One region of the Brevibacillus composti genome, then DNA from elsewhere that is predicted to be linked to it. Evidence: predicted binding sites of a transcription regulator. Region 1 holds the regulator's gene; the other holds the start of a gene.

Region 1 (8,521 bases):
TTGCCCACCTCAATCGATCCCAGCGATTCAGCCTGAAACACGCCATCCGCACCGTAACGCGTCGCCATCCGCAAGGCGGCATCAGCTGGCACAGCCACAGGGTCATGATTGACGCCTTTGTGCAGAATAGCTGCCAGCTTCAATTCCTCGAACAGATTGAGGTTGTTGTTGCTTGCACTGCTGTCCGTTCCGAGCGATACGCTGATCCCCTTGGCGAGCATTTTTGGCACGGGGGCTACACCGCTGGCCAGCTTCAGGTTGCTGACGACATTATGGGACACCTTTACCTGATAGTTTGCCAAGACATCGATCTCTTCATCCGTGAGATGAACGGCATGAGCCAGCAGTGTCGGACGATTGAAGACACCGAGATTCTCCAGGTGGGCAACCGGGCGTACGCCGTAATCCTTCACGTTCTGTCCAACTTCCCATGCGGTCTCCGACATGTGGATGTGGATCGGCAGGTCCAGCTCCTCCGCTTTATCCACGATTTGGCTGATGAACGATGGCGGGCAGGTATAAGGAGCATGCGGCGCCATCATGACCGTGATCCGTCCATCCGCCTGGTTATGCCAATTGCGCGCAAAGGCGACCGATTCGCGCAGCTTGGCCGCGCGCTCCTCCTCCGAGCAAAGCCCGATCATCCCCCGGCAGAGTCTGGCTCTCATCCCGGAGGCTTCCACCGCTTTTGCCACTTCATCCATATGGTCGTACATATCCACGAACGTCGTCGTTCCGGTTCGGATCATCTCGATCAAGGATATGTATGTGCCCCATTTCACATGATCGGACGTGAATTGAGCCTCCAGGGGCCACATCTTGTCTTCCAGCCATTGCTGCAGCGGCAAGTCATCCGCATAGCCGCGCAGCAGGGACATTCCTACGTGGCCATGCGTATTGACCAGTCCCGGGAGCAGATAGTTTCCTTTGAGATCAATCACTTCGTCATAGCCGCTGAGATCTTCCGGAGTCGGACCGACATAGGTGATGACACTGCCTTCGTAGCCGACAGCCCCGTCCGAAATCACTTCGTTTTGTCCGTTGACGGTGATTACTGTCGCATGTGTTAAGATTGTCTTTTTGTTCAATTCGCACACTCCGTTCTCTATGTTAAATAATAGGCAAGGCTCTGCAGGCTGGATGTCACGTCTGCGTAGTGGATGCGCACGTCCCGGTCCGCCCGGATCGTGGTCGGCGCAAAATTGAGAATGCCTTCAATCCCTGCTTCCAATAGAAGGTTGGCCACCGACTGGGCGGCAGATGCCGGTACCGTGATAATCGCCAGCCGGATCTTTTGGCGCTGTACGGTTTCAACCAGCTCTTCCAGCGGCTGAATCGTGATGCCCGCCAGCACTTTTCCGCATTTCGCCGGATCATTGTCAAAGATGGCGGCGATCCGCATGTAATCTTCCACATGCGCATTGTAGTTGCTGATGGCGTGTCCCAAATGGCCCGCTCCGATCAATGCCACCCGAATTTCTTCGTTTAACTTTAAAATCTGCCGGATTTTTTCCACCAGATAGTTGACGTCGTACCCGATCCCTTTTTTGCCGAAATCCCCAAAGGAGGAAAGATCTTTTCTGATCTGCGCCGGATTGACATCCAGATTTTTGCCCATCTGCTGGGAGGACACCGTCGCTACGCCCACTTGCTGCAAGTAACTTAGGTAGCGCAGATAGATCGGCAAGCGACGCACTACAGCTTCCGAAATCTTTTCACTTTTGGCCACGTACGGTCGATCCTCCTTATTTTTTTCGTTTCAAAATGCGGTAATCCTTCCCGTTGGAAAAGATGACAATGGTTCCGTCCTGACTGGTGAGATAGGTCTCCGCCCATGACTCGCCCAGCCGCTCCAGCACTTCTTCCTGGCCCAGGCGGCTCTCATCTTTGGTCTGGGCGGTCAAGATCACGGCCACCTGCGGGTCTACTCTGCTTAAAAACGGCTGCGTCGTGGCCTGGTTGCTGCCTTGATCGGCTACCTTCAGGACAGCCGCCTTCAAGCGCTCCTTATGCTTTTCCAGCAGCCGCCCCTCGGCTTTTTCATTGATCCCGCTGACGAATAAAAACGGCAGCTCCCCGTGCCGCAGCTGGAAGACCAGCGAATTGTCCTGCGGCGAGAGAAACAGCGGCTCGCTGGGATGGAGCACCTCCATCACGACTTCGCTGTCCAATTTGACCACATCTCCGTCAACCACAGTCTGCACATGTTTGCCCGGCCGGAGCATCGTCGCCTTTTGGATGGGCAGCTCGATCAGCTTGGGCAATATCACCTTTTCCATCGGAAAGCGCTCCGCCAAAAAAGCAAAGCCGCCCGCATGCTCCGGCTGATCATTGGTCAGAACGACATACTCCAGCCGGGTGATGCGCCGATCTGTCAATTCTTTAAATAACCGCGGCCAATCTTCGGCACTGCCGGTATCGACCAGCATGTGCTTTCCGCTTGGCAAGCGTATCAATATACTTTCGCCATGCGCCAATTCCAGATAATAAATGACAAGGCCGATAAAGTCACGCTCGTCTTCACTTGCGAACGGGTCCTCCACCTTCACCGTTTTTTGTAAATGGTCGTCGATCGAGCAGCCGGGCAGCAACAAAATCAGGACAGCCATCACCAACAGCCAAGCTCTTCCCGCTTTCCATAGCATTTATTTTATCACCTAGATCCCTGAGAGACTATTGCTTCATTTTATGAGTCAGACAAGGATTGCATGCCCTCCAGATAGGGACGGATCTCTTCGCGCAGCGAAGTCCAGGGACCGGTGCGCACATCAAACGGCGGCAGGGATTTTAAAAAGGAGCGGCCGTAGCGAGATTCAACGATCCGGGCATCGAGTACGATGACGGCACCGCGATCCTCGTGATGGCGGATCAGGCGTCCCACGCCCTGTTTGAACTGGATGACGGCCTGCGGCAATGCCAGCGACATAAAAGCGTTCTTGCCCCGCTCTTTGAGCCTCTCCGCCCGTGCCTGGTAGACCGGGTGATTGGGCGGGGTAAACGGCAGCCGGACGATGACCAGGCAGCTCAAGGCTTCTCCGGGGATGTCCACCCCTTCCCAAAAGCTGCTTGTGCCGAGCAGCACCGTTTTGGCTTCCCGCTGAAAGAGCCGCACCAGCTTGGTCCGGTTATTGCTGTCGATGCCGTGGCCGAGCAGCGTATACCCTTCCTCTCCCAGCTGCTCCTTCATCCCCTGATAAACTTGCCTCAGCATCGAGTAGGAGGTAAACAGGATCATCGTCCGCCCGTTCGCGGCTCGAACCGTATCCACACAGCCTTGAATGACCGCCTCCAGATAATGCTGTTCACTCTCTTTTCCCAGGAGAGGAAGATCGGAAGGGATCAGCAGCAGCCCCTGTTTTTCGTAGGAAAAGGGAGAAGGCAGCAGCAGGGTGCGGACGCGATGCTCCGGGAGCTGGTCCAGTCCCATGCGCTCCAGGATGTAGGAAAAGCTGTCTTTGACCGTCAGGGTCGCCGAGGTGAGGATGACGCTGCGCCGTTCGGCAAACAGAGGCTCCTCCAGGTTGCTCGCGATATCCAGTGGCGCGGCATAGAAAAACACCTGCTTCTTCGGTGTTCGCGATTCAATTTCCATCCAGCTGACGTATTCGTCCTGCGCCTCCAGCAGGAAAAAGTGGATCATCTCCAGAACTGCCTGCCATTCTTTGACCAGTCCGCTCACATCGGTAAACAGGCTGCTCAGTTCGAAAGACTGCTGTTCTCCTGCGGGCATCCGGCGCAGCAGCGCGTCCAGATCGCCCGCAAAGACTCCCATCTCCTCCATGACTCGCCGTGCCGTTTTGCGAATGCGCTCATGCTTGCCGGAAAAGGAGCTGATCCGGTAGCGGACGGTGTCCCGGCCCGTGTCGGAGGTCTCTTCTCCCCGGTCTGCTGCCCACTGGTAGATAAGCTGGGTCAGTTGAAGCGCCTTGTCTCTCAGCGGCGGAAATGCCTTCTGCAGCTTTCCGATCGTCGCGCGGACCTCATCGCGTCCCTCATCCGAAGAATGATCATACAGTTCCTCGGCAAAGCGTTTCAGGAAGCTGCCTTCGGATGGATTGGCCCTGTCCAGCAGGAACAAGAGCTGGGTGGTGGAGAACTGCTTGCCCATGTGGTGCGTCGCCACGTCTTCCAGATGGTGAGCCTCGTCGATGACGACGATGTCATGCGCAGGCAAAATGCGATGTTCGGCCTGCAGGTCGCTGACCAGCAGCGCGTGGTTGACGATCAAGAGGTCGGCTTCATTTGCCTTCTCCCGCGCCTGGAAATAGTAGCAGCGGCTAAACCAGGGACATTTTCGGTGGAGGCATGATTCCGTATCGCTTTTCACCTGCTGCCAATATTGCTGACCCGCCGCAGGCATGCTTAATTCTTCCACATCCCCGGTCTCAGTCTGCGTCAGCCAGGCGACCATCTGCCCTTTGACCATGAGCAGTTCTTGGCTGCTTCCTTCGGTTGCTTCGTCCAGGCTCTGCTCAAATTTGCGCAAGCAGAGGTAATTGCCCCGGCCTTTCAGGGTAGATGCGCGAAAGGAAAAGGGCAAAGACTGCGTCAAGGCGGGGATTTCCTTGTGAAAAAGCTGCTCCTGCAGCTGAATCGTGTTCGTGCTGATGATCACGGGCTCGCCGTGCTGTTTTGCCCAAAGGATGGACGGGAGCAGGTAGGCCAGCGATTTTCCCGTGCCCGTCCCCGCTTCAACCAGCAGGTGGGAGCCCGATTCCATCGCCTCAAAGATCGCCCGCATCATCGATTCCTGCGCCTCTCTGCGCTGGTACCCCGGGAGATTTTGCGCAATGGCGGCCTTCTCCGCGATCATCTGTTCGACCACCTCGTCAAAAGGCGTGGTCACCCGCTCTTCTCGCTTGAGAGAAGCGCGCAGGCGCTCCGGTCTTTTTCGCAAAGCCAGCTGTCTGTAAATGTCCCACTTATCCGACTCCGCAGGCATTTGCCGTCTCCCTGTGGCCGATTCGTCCAGCGGCTGATTTTCTCCGCCGCCCTCCAGCCCCTCCTCCGCAAACCCTTCTACGGATGACCATTTTTTCATCTCGACATACCGAAGCAGCTCGGACAAGTCCGAGCGGAAGGAAGCGACCAGCATCTGCAAGCGCTGGATCGTCACCAATGGCAGCTGCTCCAGAATATCCAGCAGGTGCAAAAATAACCCGGCCGTCGCCATCGCATCGCTGTCAGCCTGATGGGGCCGATCATGTTCGATTTGCAGATCGTCCGCCAATTCCCCGAGCCGATAGCTTCCCTGCATGGGAAGCAAAAAGCGGGAGAGCTCTACGGTGTCCAGCACATATCCGTCAAACGTATAATAGCCCTGGCTCAGCAGGGCTTCTTGCAGGAATTGCAGATCAAAGCTGGCATTATGGGCGACAAAGGTCCGCCCTTCCAACATCGGAAGAAAACGGGGCAGAATCTCCTCCAGGGTGGGAGCATCCGCTACCATCTCGTCGCTGATGCCAGTCAGTTGTTGAATAAAAGGCGGGATCGCCTGTCCGGGATTGATCAGGGTGGAAAATGACTCGGTCACAATACTGTCGTCAATCGTAACAGCACCGATTTGGATGATACTGTCCCCGTGCCTCGGATGGCTCCCCGTGGTCTCAAAATCTACTACGATGAAACGATTCAATCTGTGGTCACCTCGTACGTTCGCGGTCTGTGTTCGTAAGTCCGCTCCCCTACAATTCGGCAAAGACCGGGAAATTTCCTGCTCACGCCTGCTTACGGGTGAAAGAGTTCGCGTTCCGTGGCGGGCTCTCCCAGTTTGTTCGCACACATTTGCAGATAAAACGGGATTTCGCGAAAATGGTCGCTATGCGGCAGCACCCTGCGGAAATACTGCTCGGCGAGCCGCCAATTTTCCTCGGCCATGGCGATCCGTCCGAGGTGGTAGCAACCCAAGGAGCGTACATAGGTGTCCGGATCATCCAGAAAGGGTTTGGCCAATTTTTTGGCTGCCTGGATGTCTCCCATCCATTCGTAGGCGGTAATCATGCCGGACTGAGCCAGACGGTGTTCGCGCTCGGTCAGCAGAATCGCGCGGAATGTTTCCAGCGCTTCTTCCACCCTGCCGTCGAAGAGAAGCATCCAGCCGTAGCTGAATTGAAAGTCGAGCTGATCCGGCGCCAGGCTTATCGCCTTTTTCATCAGGGTCAATGCCCGCTTCGTCCCGGCAATCAGCCAGGTATTCCACGCGAGACCGTGCCAGGTCCAGCCTTCCCGCGGCAAACGCTCGGTCAGAAAATGATAGCATACCTGCGCGCGGTGGTAATTGCCCAGCGACTCGTACAAAGAAGCCATCTCACGCAGCGTCTCGCTGTCCAGATGGCGGCTTGGCAAGCGAAGTGCAGGTGGCGCCTCCCGCTCGGCAGACGGGTCCTGGAGCTGCATCAAGCGCCACGCGCGCAGCCAGAGCATCTGGGCCTCCCAGTCCTGATCCGATTCTTCCAACAGATTCTCCACCGTATCCAGAGCTTCATGGGCTTCGCCGTCCTGCAAATAACACAGCGCCAGATTAAACCACGCATCCCCATGCTTGGGCCGTACGGCGATCGCCTCCCGAAAAGCTTGCGCCGCCTCCAGCCATTGCCCCTCTTCCGCCAGTATGCATCCGATCGCATTGTAGCTGATGGCCGTGACAGACGGAGAGCTGGCCGATCGGCTGAGCAGCCGAAATTCCCGCAGCGCCTCTTCTTTTTTTCCGCAGAACAGCAGACTGTAGCCGTAGTACAGGCGGCCGCTCTCCCAATCCGGTGAGGCTTCCACCAGCTCTTCGAAGCAGCGCTGCGCGTCCTGATACATCCGCAGATGATAGAAGCCTTCCCCTTTTCGGAACATATGCTCGTACTGAAGGTGGGACTGCAGTTCGGCCTCTTTTTGCAGAGCAGTGCCTGCCTTTGCGGGAGCAAAGGCAATAAGGGACTCGCTGTCCCCCGCCTTTTCTTTGCTAGCGATGGCGGTCTCCGGCTCCTTCTGCTCGGGAGATGCTTCGCCCTTTTGCGCTTGGGCGGCTAACCCTTTGGCTTCCTGCAGGATTTCTTCCAAGGAGCTCTCCTGCTCTACTTCATGTCCTTCCATTTTTTTGATCTGCCGAATGGCATAGGACAATTTCTCTTCGAATTGCAGCCACAGATCAACCAGTTTATCGCTAACCTTCCGAAGCTGAAAAAGCTGATCGGCGAGCTGAAGCTTTTCATGCTCGGTGGCGTCTGGCCATTCTCGTTCAATCGTCTCTGCTTTCCGTTGCAGTGTAAGGAACCAATCTTCTAGCTTCAAAAAAAGCCACCCCCTGTGAGGCGTGTGTAGTACTCATTGTCTCACAAGGGATGGGCCTCTATGCAGCGTCGCTGCACTTCCTCTCGGTCAAAGCACAGTCGCGTGCACTTCTTCCGAGAGCAGTTGGGCTATTTTATTATGTTCGTCCATAATCGCTACACGCGGCTGATGACGGCGCGCTTCTTCGTCGCTCATCAGCGCATAGGCGATAATAATCACGATATCTCCCGGCTGCACCAGTCTGGCAGCCGCTCCGTTCAAACAGATGACGCCGCTGCCCGGCTCGCCCTCGATCACATAGGTTTCCAGACGAGCACCGTTGTTGTTGTTTACAATCTGCACCTTTTCATTGGGCAAAATGTCCAGTGCGTCGAGAATCTCCTTGTCGATGGTAATGCTGCCGACGTAATTCAAATTGGCTTCCGTCACAGTAGCTCGGTGAATTTTTGCTTTCATCATCGTACGAAGCACAGTGGAAATCCTCCTCTTCCCCTCTATCATCGGGTCAAGATCATGTTGTCGATCAGCCGCGTGGCGCCGAAGCGGACGGCCAAAGCAACCAGGATCTGTTGACCCGTCCCCGCTGCTTCGACCGGCGTCAGATCGGGGTAGTTCAGTATTTCGATATAATCGATTTGGGCCAGCGGCTCCGCCTCGATCAGCCGCATCATCTCGCTTCTCACTTGCGCGGGAGCCTTATCCTGCGCGAGCAGCTCTTTGGCCATTTGCAGGCTGCGATACAGCACGGCGGCCTGCTTTCTTTCTTCCGGACTCAGATAGACATTGCGCGAACTCATCGCGACCCCATCTGCCTCCCGCACGATGGGACAAGGGATGATCGTCACGGGGACGGACAAATCCCGCACCATTTGCTCGACGACAGCCACCTGCTGGGCATCCTTTTGACCAAAAAAGGCTTCATCCGGCTGAACAATCTGAAACAGCTTCATGACCACCGTCGCCACTCCATCAAAATGGCCGGGACGGGAGCGGCCGCACAGCGGCTCCGATACACCGCTGACCGACACGGTGGTCTTGACCTGCGTCGGGTACATCTCTGCTACGCTCGGCGTAAACAACAGGTCTACGCCAGCCTCGGCCGCGAGACGGCTGTCCCGCTCCAAATCGCGCGGATAGCGCTCATAATCTTCGCTCGGGCCAAATTGGAGAGGATTGACGAAAATGCTCATGACGACAAAATCCGTTCGTTTCTTTGCTTCTTCCACCAGACTGAGGTGTC
Region 2 (8,521 bases), 1.9 Mb from region 1:
GGGGATTGCGGTGGAAAACGAGGAGATTCGCTTTACGGAGGCGACAGGTACGGTAAGCCTCCCGATCGACAGGCTGGCTCCCGGGGATCGGGGTACGGAGACATTCCAGCTCCGCAACCACAAAGCCGCCGATCTGAAGTATGAGATCAGGGGCGGTGTCGCAAACGGTCCGATTCCGTTCACCGGGGTGGATCCGGCCCAGGATCTGCGAGTGTCCTATGCGTACTCTACCGATCAGGGAAAAACCTGGATCAGCATTACTCCCGGGACGCGGGATATTTTTCTGGCAGCCAAAGAGATTCACTACTACAAAATCAATTACCAGATTCCGCTTTCCGCGGACAATCGCTATCAGCAGGCAAGCGGAGCGCTGCAGCTAGTCTTTCATGCGGAGTCCCTTCAGCAGCAGGCAGGATGTTTTCTCCCGCCGTTTGCCAACAACCAATTCGCCCTCCACCAGGGTTCCGCGGTGCCGATCAAATTCCAGCTCAAGGACGTGAAGCCGCACCCGGAAGGCGATGTCCGCCTGGAGATCACGGGACCTGCGGTGGGAGGCGGAACGGTGAGCTATACTTTTTCTCGTGAAAATGGCACACTCGATCGAAACGGGAATCACTATCAGGCCGGCTTTTCCACGCGTGACTATCCGGTCGTGACAGATGGCGTCTACAAGGCTGTGGTCTATACAGGGAGTACGGCTGTCTGTGGAAAGGAATTCGCGGTGCGCCAGCAGGGCAACCGGGCGAATTAGGAAGCAGGGCGCAAAAAAACACACCTCCGCTCGCCGGCACAAAGCCGGAAGGAGGTGTGTTTTTGCGTGAGGGGAAGGCTCCGCCCAAAGCTCGCGAAGCCTTCCTCTTTTATTGGACGCTCTTGGCGGTAACCGCCGCCTGCAAAGCCTGCTCCAAATCGCCAATAATATCGTCGATCGCCTCCGTGCCGATGGAGAGGCGAATCAGCCCGGGCGTCACACCTGCAGCGAGCTGCTCTTCCGCGGTCATCTGCTGGTGCGTGGTGCTCGCCGGGTGGATGACCAGTGATTTGGAATCGCCGACGTTGGCCAGATGGGAGAAAAGCTGGAGGGATTCGATCAGCTTTTTCCCTTCCTCGACGCCGCCGCGAATGCCGAAGGTGAGGAGGGCGCCTGCGCCTTTTGGCAAGTATTTTTGAGTGAGCGGGTAGTACGGGCTGCTTTCCAGACCGGGGTAATTGACCCATTCCACAGCCGGATGATCCTGCAGGAAACGGGCCACAGCCAACGTATTTTGGCTGTGACGCTCCATACGCAGATGCAGCGTCTCCAGTCCTTGCAGGAACAAAAAGGCGTTAAACGGTGCGACAGCAGCGCCGATGTCGCGCTGAAGCTGTACGCGGGCCTTGATGATGTAGGCCAGCGGGCCGACCGCTTCGGTAAAGACGACGCCGTGATAGCTCGGGTCCGGCGTGGTCAGTCCAGGGAATTTGCCGTTGTTCCAGTCAAATTTGCCGGAATCGACGATGATTCCGCCGATCGCGGTGCCGTGACCACCGATGAATTTCGTCGTGGAGTGAACCACGATGTCGGCGCCATGGTCAAACGGACGGCAGAGCAATGGCGTCGCGAAGGTATTGTCAACGATCAACGGAACGCCGTTTTCATGAGCGATGGCGGCGATGGCTTCCAGATCGGCGACGTCGATTCGCGGGTTGCCAATCGTCTCGGTGAAGAGGGCTTTGGTTTTCTCGTTGATTTTCGCCCGGAAATTTTCGGGATCAGACGGGTCTACGAAATGGACCGTAATCCCCAGCTTCGACAGCGTATGGGCAAACAGATTGTAGGTGCCGCCGTACAGATGGCTGGAAGAGACGATCTCATCGCCGGCTCCTGCGATATTCAAAATGGCAAACGTAATCGCCGCTTGCCCGGAGGATGTGGCCAGCGCGCCGACGCCGCCCTCCAGCAGGGCGACACGCTGCTCGAAAACATCCTGGGTGGGATTCATGATGCGGGTGTAGATGTTGCCGAATTCCTTCAGCGCGAACAGATTGGCGGCATGTTCGGTATCGCGGAATACGTACGAGGTCGTCTGGTAGATGGGCACGGCCCGTGATCCCGTGACAGGATCCACCTGCTGTCCTCCGTGCAGGGCAAGGGTTTCCGGCTTCCACTGTTTTTGATCTGACATGGTCATCTCTTCCTCTCATCCATTTGTATTTAGAAAAAACAAAGCCTTTTCCTGAGAGGGAAAAGGCTTCGGGCATACCGCGCGGCTTCATCTCTCAGAATCACTGATTCTGCAGGAATTGGCACCATGCGGATCGACCGCAGGTTGCCGGGTTTCATCGGGCCTGTCCCTCCACCACTCTTGATGAAATGTTTGAAATTTTCTAATCTTGCTTATCTGCTATTATAGTGCGGCGAAGACGAGAGGTCAATCAAATATTCCCGACTAATATGGGTGGATTTTCGTGATTTAAAAAAGGGAGATCTTTGTCAGATCTCCCTTCTGTCTGTGAGTCAGCAGCGGATATGTACTCCGCTCCATGCCTTCGTCTTTTTTAATCGTTGTGTGTGTACCATCGCAATTTCCATTAGGATTCTGTGTGAGTCAAGCCATAGTGGGCAGGATTTTTTTGTCTCCAAAATAAGACTTCTGGTTTCCTCTTCTTGAAAGCGTTTTATTTTTGTATGATTCCTTTCTTCCACTCGATTTTTGCCTCATCCGCGAAGGGCTTTTAAGGCCAGCCCGGTAGGGCTGCTTTGATATGGCCCGTGCAACAGGCGGATCGTCCCGTTTATATAGCCTTTTGCCTGCTCTTTCACTTCCCGTAGCAAGTCCTTCACTCGGACCATTGGGTTGGGCTGTAACACTTGCTTCTTCGCTATCGCCTGGCCGCTCAAACGACTTCCCTCTTGTCGTGCCATAATGGCTCGCAACATCGCTTGTACTCCCCGTACACTCCAACTGTAGCCGCCTCGTTTGGTCCTTTTTGCCATCACCCGCATTTGCGCTTCCGCACTCCCCATTGGACGCATGCCCGTCGTGTCGATACCAGCTTCACCCAGAACCTTTCGATAGTCGATAAGATGCCTTCGATGCCGCCGTAAATAGGCCACGTATTTCCGCCATTCGTTCCGGTGCTCTTCCAGAATCTTTTCCTCCGGTACGGACTCTACTGTCGCCAGCAAGATATCCGCTTCAAAGGCCGCCAACGCCTGCCTTACCGTCTGCCACGTCTCTGGCAACTGACCCAGGAATCGGCGCAATTCTCGCGCCACATGAAAGCGATCCAGTGTGTAAATACAGCGGTGAAAGTAGGATTCGCATTCTCCAATCCAATTGGCCCCATCCCCATTGACTACGATCCATGTGTTTTCATCCATGTCGTAATGACGAACCAGAAAGTCGCCAAACCCTTCCCAGAACTCTCCCTTCGTCGTATGCAGGTAATGGCGTTTCGACCTAAGCCGCACTCGGTCCCCCTCTTGTTCCCATCCTTCGTGCACAATCGCCATTCGATTTTCCATTCCCCGCTGGCGTTGCCTCTGCAATGAGGTGTAAAGTCCATCCACTTCCACAAACAATACGCGAACCGACCTTCGGGTCGCTTTCGACACGATGGTTGATGCTTGTTCAACCCGCGTGATTAGTTTGTCCCGAATGGCCTCATGGCTCAGTACCCGATACCCCAGTAACGCTTCCAAGCGTTTTGCGCTGTCCCGGTACGAGGGGCCTTGGCTAGCAAATTCGATCGCTATCTCTTCCAAAAACGGGCTTAGCTTCTCCCGCCCGTCAAAGGCCAGCATACGATCCAACAAATACACATGTTGACCCTTCACGCGATCCTGATACAATCGCCGTTTGAATCGAACCGTACCAAAGAGCGTGTCGATCTGGACTTCTCGTTGGTCCTTCAGCCGAAAGCGTGAATGATCCCGTTGATGCATCAGATACTCGTCCAACGCTTCCAAAATATAAGCCATACCGGCAGCGAACTGTTCCTGCAACGTTCGAAACAACAACGTTTCAAGCTCTTTCATTGTGGGAAATTCCGTGGTAAACTTGCTCACAGGGTTTCTCCTCCTTGGTGTGTTTGGTTTTGGCGCTTTACACTTTACCAAGAAGAGAAGCCCTTTTCTATACCCTCCAACTGATTTTTCTTCAAAAATTTCTTTTCGGTTTGCCCACGAACATTTTACTCATACTAGGATTCTTGGTTTGTCCGCATCCACAAGCTGCCATCTTTCCAACCTCCTTTTCCTAATTAGATACAAGGCGATTATACATTACTGAATAAGTAAAAATAAATTACTTTTCGTAAATAGGTATGTAAAAATAACAAATTGTCATTCCGCCTTTTTTCCGTAACCAATTCGCCCCGAATCCGTAACTAATTCGTCCTCCCTTGTTCACAACCTGTGGCCCCCGGGAGCCATATAATAAAAGTGATTGTGATCACATTCACACATATGCATAGTGAATAAGTTGTTTTTCGGGAAGGGGAGACAACGATGGAACTGGACAATACCATGCTCGCTCGCATCCTGACGTCTTTGACCCTGGGCTTTCACATCATTTTCGCGGCCTTGGGCGTCGGGATTCCGATTATCATTTCGATCGCGGAGTGGCTGGGCATCCGGCGCAAAGACCCGATGTATATCCTAATGGCACGCCGCTGGGTGAAAGGCTTTACGGTCACGGTAGCGGTCGGTGTCGTGACGGGGACGTGCATCGGGATGCAGCTCAGTCTATTGTGGCCAAGCTTTATGAAGGTAGCCGGAGAGGCGATCGCGCTGCCCCTGTTTTTAGAGACCTTTGCCTTTTTCTTTGAAGCGATTTTTTTGGGCATCTACCTGTATACCTGGGACCGTTTTAAAAACCCGTACATTCACTGGCTGTTCTCAATCCCGGTCGTCATCGGCTCGACCGCGTCCGCTTTTTTTATCATGACCGTGAATGCGTTTATGAACGCGCCCCAAGGCTTTACCCTGGTGGACGGGACGATCGTCGACGTGCAGCCGCTGGCGGCGATGTTCAACCCCGCCACACCGACCAAAGCGGGCCATATGATCCTCTCTTCGTATGCCACGTCCGCCTTTGTGCTGGCAGCGATTGCGGCCTGGAAGTTGCTGAAAGGCCATGCCCATGAGTACCACCGCAAGGCCCTTACTTTCACTGTCGCGCTGGCGCTCTTGTTCTCCTTTGGCACCGCTTTGTACGGCGATTTCGCCGGAAAGTATCTGGCAAAGTACCAACCGGCCAAACTGGCGGCCGCCGAGTGGCATTTTGAGACGAAGCCGCAGGCCGAGCTGATTCTGGGCGGGGTGCTGGACCCGGAGACACTGGAGGTGAAAAGCGCTTTGAAGCTGCCTTTTGCGCTCAGCATCCTGGCGACCGGATCGCCGAACGGCGAGGTAATGGGGCTGGATCAGATTCCGCGCGAGCTGTGGCCGCCGCTTTTCATCCACTATCTCTTTGACGGCATGGTCCTGATCGGGATGTACATGGTGGCGGTGCCGATTCTCTACTTTGCCGTGCGCCGCTGGAAAAAGGGGCAGGTGCCCCGCGCGCTGCTCCACGCCATCTTCTGGGGCGCTCCGCTGGCCATGCTGGCGATCGAGCTGGGGTGGATTTTCTCCGAAATTGGCCGGCAGCCGTGGATTCTCGTCGGCTACATGAAGACCCAGCATGCGGCCACGACCGCAGACAATGTCGGGGAGATGCTGATTTTGTTCAGCCTCTTGTACGCGTTCCTGGCAATCGTCTGCTCGCTGGTGCTGAAGCGTATGTTTAAAAACAAGCCGGTGGAGCTGGAGCTCAAGTAACGGAAGGGAGGGAATGACATGTCTCTGGAAACATTGGCGATTACGGTGCTGTGGATCTTTCTGTACGGCTACATTATCGTCGCGTCGATTGACTTTGGCGCCGGGTTCTTCTCGTTTTTCTGCAAGATTACCCGCCGCGACCACATCGTCAGCGCGATCATCGAGCGTTATCTGTCGCCGGTATGGGAGGTGACCAACGTATTTCTGATCTTCTTCATGGTCGGGTTGATCGGCTTTTTCCCGGATACCGCCTACTACTACGGAACCGCCCTGCTGGTGCCGGGGAGCATCTTTCTCATCCTGCAGTCGCTGCGCGGCTCCTTCTACGCCTTTGCCCATTACGGAGCGCGGAACAGCACCGCCTACCTGTTCGTCTACGGGGTGACCGGCCTGTTTATTCCAGCCTCGCTGTCGACGGTCCTGACCATCTCTGAAGGGGGCTATATCGAGCAGACCGCTGGCGGAGAGATCGTCCTGAATATGGGCAAGCTGCTCACCAGCTCCTATTCGTGGGCGGTCGTGGCGCTGGCGCTGGTCAGCGTGCTCTACATCAGCGCGAGCTTCCTCACCTTTTACGCCAAGCGGGCCCAGGATACCGCCGCGGTCAAGCTGCTGCGCTCGTTTGCCATCGCCTGGAGCTTGCCGACGATCTTTGCCAGCTTCCTGGTCTTTCTCTCGATCCATCGGCACAACCCCGAGCATTTTGACAAGATGATGGACGTGAGCTGGCTGTTTCTGCTGTCGTTTGCCAGCTTTTGCGGCGCCTTGGCCCTGCAGTTGAAAAAGCGCAGCTACGGCTGGGCGTTCATCCTGGTCATGCTGCAGTTCGCCTTCGCCTTTTTCGGCTACGGCAACGCTCATCTGCCGTACCTGCTCTACCCCTATGTCACGATTACGGACAGCATCAACAGTCCGGCCATGGGGCAGGCGCTGGTCATCGGCTTGATCGCCGGTCTTTTCCTCTTGATTCCGTCTCTGGTTCTGCTCTTGAAGCTGTTCCTGTTTGACGCCAAGTACGTGCAGGGCCGTCCGATTCAAAAATAGTCCTGCGGTATGGTATGATGGAAGACATGATATCCAGTGAATACCCCCAAATACAGGAGGCTATAGCAGATGAGCGATCAAGGCGTAAAGGAAATAACCCCGCAGGAACTGATGGAAAAGCTGGCAGCCAACGAGAAGCTGCAGGTAGTGGATGTGCGCGAAGTAGAAGAGTGGAACGCCGGCCATATCAAAGAGGCGAGACTGATTCCGCTCGGCTTTTTGCCTCATCAGACAGATGAGTTGGATAAGGACGTGCCCGTCGTGCTGGTATGCCGCAGCGGCGCACGCAGCCATATGGCGACCGAGTATTTGACCAGTCTGGGCTTTGACGCGGCCAATATGGTAGGCGGCATGCTGGCCTGGCCGGGAGAAAAAGAGGTCGAATAGAGAGACTGTACAGGGAGAGGGATATTGTGAGTGAAGTGACTCGAGAGCAGCCATCCTTTTGGCAGCGGTACTGGTTTGTCATCGCAGCCGGAGTGCTGGCGCTGCTGATCGTCGGCGTGTTTGGCTATCAATATTGGCAAAAGAGCCAGATTCCTGTCTTGAAGCAGATGAACGATTTTACTTTGGACAGCATTGACGGCTCTGCTTACAACTTTTACGAGCACAATAAAAAAGTGCGGTTGGTAGAATTCATGTTTACCCATTGTCCGGACATCTGCCCGGCGACCACTTTCAATATGTCCAAGCTGCAGGAGCAATTGAAAGCAGAAGGACTCTTTGGCAGCAAGGTGGAGTTTGTCACGATTACGTTTGACCCCGAGCGAGACACGCCGGAGGTCCTGCAAAAATACGCCGAGCAGTTCAACGTCGATTTTAGCGGCTGGTATTTCCTGCGGGGCGAAGAGGCTGAGATTGCCACCGTGACCAAAGACTTCGGCATGGCCACATTGAAGCAGCCGGACGGCTCCTTCGCCCATACCGCCCGGATCTTCCTGGTCGACAAGGATGGGAGCATGCGCCGGGCGTACGGCATGGCATCCGATATGGACATGGATTTGATCCTGCAAGAGATGAAGCAGTTGGCTAAATAAAAAGAAATAGGGCGTTCGCGGCCGGCTGGCGCGAACGGAATCAGCCATCCCTCAGGAGCGGAAGCGGTCTTGCTTTTGCCTCCTGAGGGATTTTTCGCTATCCGTAAAAAGCGTTCGGCCAGTAGGGCGAGGGAGGGGGCGAAATAGAGAGGGTGTGCCGAGGAAGAGGCTGCGGCAGGTATGGCGCCGAGGTTATGTAGAAATATTATGCAAATGGCCGGCAGACGCGGCGCTGTCTGGTCCTGAAATTTAGCAAGTCAACATGAAAAGAACCCCTCGCGTTGTGATACAATAGAAGTGGCATGCATTGGTTCGGGTTTCCAACAAAACATGCACGTTGAGGTAGGAGGAAAGCAGATTGAGTGACGTAAAGATTTTCGCGATGGGCGGTCTCGGCGAAATCGGAAAAAATATGTACTGTGTCGAGTACGAAGACGAGATCGTGATCATCGATTGCGGGGTGAAATTCCCCGAAAACGAGATGTTTGGAATCGACTTGGTCATCCCGGACGTTTCGTATCTGGTGGCCAACCAGCATAAAATCAAGGCGCTGTTGCTGACGCACGGCCATGAGGACCACATCGGAGCCATTCCGTATGTCCTGAAGCAAATCAAGGTGCCGATCTACGGCGGA

What was found. The regulator Rex, encoded in region 1, represses fermentation and respiration genes when NADH is low (regulators of the CRP and FNR family bind a similar motif). The targets are predictions, from matches to a motif close to TTGTGAAATATTTCACAA.
Region 2: the regulator Rex is predicted to act here: its motif matches at 4,431-4,448, upstream of JD108_RS02325 (cytochrome ubiquinol oxidase subunit I).

Annotation. Positions count from the first base shown of each region.
Region 1 is NZ_CP066308.1:2,371,487-2,380,007, forward strand. It holds gene JD108_RS12200 (amidohydrolase) at 1-1,088, opposite strand, end outside; gene JD108_RS12205 (redox-sensing transcriptional repressor Rex) at 1,106-1,729, opposite strand; gene JD108_RS12210 (ComEC/Rec2 family competence protein) at 1,746-2,645, opposite strand; gene JD108_RS12215 (helicase C-terminal domain-containing protein) at 2,687-5,635, opposite strand; gene JD108_RS12220 (tetratricopeptide repeat protein) at 5,728-7,281, opposite strand; gene panD (aspartate 1-decarboxylase) at 7,369-7,752, opposite strand; gene panC (pantoate--beta-alanine ligase) at 7,779-8,521, opposite strand, start outside.
Region 2 is NZ_CP066308.1:426,532-435,052, forward strand. It holds gene JD108_RS02310 (M73 family metallopeptidase) at 1-751, shown strand, start outside; gene JD108_RS02315 (homocysteine synthase) at 861-2,165, opposite strand; SAM riboswitch class I at 2,250-2,355, opposite strand; gene JD108_RS02320 (ISLre2 family transposase) at 2,699-4,051, opposite strand; gene JD108_RS02325 (cytochrome ubiquinol oxidase subunit I) at 4,493-5,806, shown strand; gene JD108_RS02330 (cytochrome d ubiquinol oxidase subunit II) at 5,825-6,850, shown strand; gene JD108_RS02335 (rhodanese-like domain-containing protein) at 6,920-7,237, shown strand; gene JD108_RS02340 (SCO family protein) at 7,264-7,887, shown strand; gene rnjA (ribonuclease J1) at 8,246-8,521, shown strand, end outside.